One region of the Acetobacter ascendens genome, then DNA from elsewhere that is predicted to be linked to it. Evidence: predicted binding sites of a transcription regulator. Region 1 holds the regulator's gene; the other holds the start of a gene.
What was found. The regulator HrcA, encoded in region 1, represses chaperone genes, less so after heat shock. The targets are predictions, from matches to a motif close to GTTNGCACTCNCNNNNNGNGAGTGCNAAC.

Region 2: the regulator HrcA is predicted to act here: its motif matches at 1,021-1,049, upstream of groES (co-chaperone GroES).

Annotation. Positions count from the first base shown of each region.
Region 1 covers NZ_CP015164.1:2,550,644-2,552,844, reverse strand. Annotated here, with positions in the region: gene A4S02_RS12530 (penicillin-binding protein 1A) at 1-800, opposite strand, end outside; gene hrcA (heat-inducible transcriptional repressor HrcA) at 897-1,997, opposite strand; gene rph (ribonuclease PH) at 2,098-2,201, shown strand, end outside.
Region 2 covers NZ_CP015164.1:1,479,612-1,481,812, forward strand. Annotated here, with positions in the region: gene A4S02_RS07150 (cold-shock protein) at 1-118, opposite strand, end outside; gene A4S02_RS07155 (dienelactone hydrolase family protein) at 262-930, opposite strand; gene groES (co-chaperone GroES) at 1,142-1,435, shown strand; gene groL (chaperonin GroEL) at 1,490-2,201, shown strand, end outside.

The DNA of each region.
Region 1 (2,201 bases):
TCCAGCACCCAGTTTCTACGCCCTCTGGCAGCATCTGGGAAACGTACAGGGTTGTAATTGGTGGGAGATTTGGGCAGCGCCGCCAAAAACGCGGCTTCTGCATCATCCAGCTGATCAAGCGGCTTGTTGAAATAGGTCTGAGATGCTGCGGCAATGCCATATGCGCCGCTGCCCAGATAAATTTCGTTCAGATAGATTTCCAGAATCTTGTCTTTGGGCAGAACCTGCTCCACCCGCATGGCCAAAAAGGCTTCCTTGGCTTTACGCCTGAAGGATACGGCATTACTGCCCAACAGCATGATACGCGCCACCTGCTGCGTGATGGTAGACGCCCCAATAGGCCGCTTGCCTTTGCCGCGCGTTAAATCCGTAAGGCCAGCGCGTGCAATGGCAACGGGGTCCACCCCTTTATGCGTCCAGAATTTCTGGTCTTCTGCGGCCACAAAGGCACTTTTCACCTTATCGGGCACAGCACTGATGGGCACAAAAATACGCCGCTCATTCGCCAGTTCGGCAATAAGCTGATCATCTCCCGCGTAAAGGCGGCTCATAACTGGCGGCTGATAAGAGCGTAAACCCTCTACCGTTGGCAGATCCGCCACAATCCCTTCGTATTGAGACCACAGCAAAACCACTGCACCCGTAGTGCCGACCAACGCCGACGCAGCCGTTGCCCCAAGCACCTTCCGCCATTGGCGAAAGCGTGGGCGGCGCAGATCGGGCCTGCGATTTTGCGGAGACCTGCCCTGAGAATGGCTAGAAGATGAACCCGGATCACCAGAAGACGGAGCGCTTGTCATACAGGCCCTTTACCATTCTCATACATAATCGTCTGCCCTGTTTGCGCATTGTAATAAAAATCATGGCCGAATTCCGACCACATATACAAACAGTGGCTAACCTAGCATTTCACCCAGCAGGCGGGCGGTATAATCAACCACCGGCACAATACGCCCGTAATTGATACGGGTGGGGCCAATAACCCCTATAGCCCCTACTATCCGGTTTGCCTCATTACGCGCTGGCGCCATAACAACAGACATACCCGTAGCCCCAAACAACCCACTTTCTGCACCAATAAAAATACGCACACCTTCTGAGTTCTCTACCAATTCCAGTAGGCGCAACATGGTTTCCTGCGCTTCCAGCCGGTCAAACAGTGTTTGAATGGCCAGCAGCCTGTCCTGCCCATCTACGTCGGCCAATAAACGGGATTGCCCGCGTACAATCAGGGTGCCGCCCAGCCCATCTCCGCCACCATCCCAAATGGCAAGGCCGCTTTCCACCACCTCTGCTGTGAGCCCGTTCAAAATGCTGCGGTCTTCCGTCATTTCAGAACTTACGCGCGTGCGCAAATCTGGCAGAGATGCCCCCATGGCCCGTGCATTCAGATAGTTTGCGGCCTCCACCAAAGCGGAAGGCGGCATACCGGGAGGTGTTTCAATAACGCGGTTTTCAACATGTCCATCTGCACCCACCAGAATAACCAATGCGCGATTACTGCCTAACGCCACAAACTCGATATGCTTGATGCCGCCGTCTCCTTTAGGAGCCACCACCAACCCAGCCGCATCGGACATCCCCGCCAAAAGCGAAGAAGCCTCTGTGAGCGTATCTTGCAGTGATCTCCCCTTGGCTTCCAGAGATTGACCAATAACCCGCTGATCTTCTTCCGAGAGCGCGCCAAACTGTAACAGGCCATCTACAAACAGCCGCAATCCTTTTTCTGTAGGCAACCGCCCGGCAGATGTATGGGGAGAAAACAGCAGGCCTGCTTCTGTAAGGGATGCCATAATGTTGCGTATTGTGGCCGGAGAAAGCGGCAACCCCAACCTATCAGACAAAGTGCGAGAGCCAACAGGTTCTCCGCTCGCCACATATTCTTCCACCACTTCACGCAGAATAGCCGCAGACCGCGCATTCAGCCCCGGAGGCAGAGCAGCTTTTACTGGCAGCAAACCACGCTTCATGACACAAGGGCTCCTTCGCATATCCATAAATCCCGGATAGCCTTTATATACCTTATTCGTGCAGTTTTACTGCCGACAAAAGCGCACCATTCGCGCCAGACATCTTAATTGTACCAAGGAGCTTTCCATGCGCCCTTCAGGCCGCCAGCCAGACCAGATGCGCCCCATTACCATTGAAACCGGCTTTGCCCATCATGCTGAAGGCTCTGCCCTTATTCGCGTTGGCGGTAC
Region 2 (2,201 bases), 1.1 Mb from region 1:
GCAAACCCGCTGCCTGCACTGCGGTAATATGCACGAACACATCTTTACCGCCATCATCTGGGGCAATAAAGCCATAACCCTTGGTGGCGTTAAACCATTTTACTGTACCGGTCGGCATGAGCGGGATAGTCCTTGTTCTTCTCAACGTTTTGTCCTGCAGCACACCGTGTGCAGTTCAGGATATACCCCATCCCCCCATGACCAGCCGTAATTGTCAATCATAATTCGATCATCGGCCACAGCAGAAACAGGCTAAAAGCCCTATGGGTTTAGATTACTTTTCAGGAAAGCAACGCTGCGTTCCTGCGCTTCCTGATAAGCTTTGGCATTAAAAGAGCTTCTTTCCGGGCAGCCAAAGCCGTGTCCGGCATCATCGTACACGTAAAGTTCAACTTCCGGGTGTGCCTGCCGAATGGCGGTAATATCAGTATGCGGAATACTTGCATCCTGTTCACCAAAATGCAGTTCTACCGGGCAACGCGGAGTCTCATTCCGACTGGCAGCAATACCAGCCCCATACCAGCCAACAGCCGCGGCAAAATCATCTGTCTTGCACGCAGCTTCCCACGCCAATGTACCGCCCCAGCAATAGCCGATAATACCTACCTTACGAGGCTTGAACACAGAGGCGGCTGCCTGAATATCCAGTAATGTTTTGGCAAGCGGAATCTGTGCCCGCAATGCCAAGCCCTCTTTCACACCTTCTGCTGAATAATCTAGCTCTACTCCACGTTGCACACGGTCAAACAAAGCTGGCGCAATGACGTGGAATCCAGCCTTGGCAAAGTTTTCGCAAACCTGCCGGATATGGTGGTTCACACCAAAAATTTCCTGAAGCACCACAAGTGTGTAAGGATGATGGCTGCCTTCGGTTTCCCATGCAGAAAACTCATGTCCATCCGCAGCCTGAAGTGTAGTGATATGACCCATGTGAGCACCTCCTATCTGTTGTCAGGTTACAGCAAATAGAAACTTTATCCACATTCCTTGACTCTGCCTTTGGGCAGACCTATCTCCTTTTCTGGCACTCCCGAGGTGGGAGTGCTAACGTAACGCGGCGTTATGTTACGCGCGACAAAGTGGATGGAGCTGCTTTCTGTTAAGGGCGCCATCCCAAAAAATGAATGTGGAGCGATCCATAATGACGAAGTTTCGTCCCTTACACGACCGGGTAGTTGTCCGTCGCCTTGAAGGCGAACAGAAGACCGCTGGCGGAATCATTATTCCTGATACAGCTCAGGAAAAGCCTATGGAAGGCGAAGTGGTTGCAGTTGGTCCGGGTGCCCGGAATGAACAGGGCCAGATTGTGGCGCTTGATGTTAAGGCCGGTGACCGTGTCCTGTTCGGCAAATGGTCCGGCACAGAAGTGAAGATCGATGGCGAAGAGCTGCTGATCATGAAGGAAAGCGACATCATGGGCGTAGTAACCGCCTGATTTTGCGCTGATCCGCATTTTTAATTTCAGAACGATCTTCACAGGAGAAATTCAATGGCTGCCAAAGACGTAAAGTTTGGTGCAGACGCACGCCAGCGTATGCTGCGCGGTGTGGATATTCTGGCTGACGCTGTAAAAGTAACGCTGGGTCCCAAAGGCCGTAACGTGGTGCTGGACAAGAGCTTCGGTGCTCCCCGTATCACCAAGGACGGTGTTTCCGTTGCCAAGGAAATCGAACTGGCTGACAAGTTCGAAAACATGGGCGCTCAGATGCTGCGTGAAGTAGCATCCAAAACCAATGACATTGCTGGTGACGGCACCACAACGGCTACGGTTCTGGCTCAGGCTATCGTGCGTGAAGGCCACAAGGCTGTTGCCGCTGGCATGAACCCGATGGATCTGAAGCGCGGGATCGACAAGGCCGTTAGCGTTGTTATCGAAGAGCTGAAGAAGAACGCCAAGAAAGTGACCACCCCGGCGGAAACCGCTCAGGTTGGTACGATTTCTGCAAACGGTGAATCTGAAATCGGTCAGATGATCTCCGAAGCCATGCAGAAAGTTGGCTCCGAAGGCGTGATCACGATTGAAGAAGCCAAGCACTTCCAGACAGAACTGGATGTTGTTGAAGGCATGCAGTTTGACCGCGGCTACATCTCTCCGTACTTCGTAACGAACCCGGAAAAGATGACAGCGGATCTGGAAAACCCTTACATCCTGATCCATGAAAAGAAGCTGTCCTCCCTGCAGCCCATGCTGCCGCTGCTGG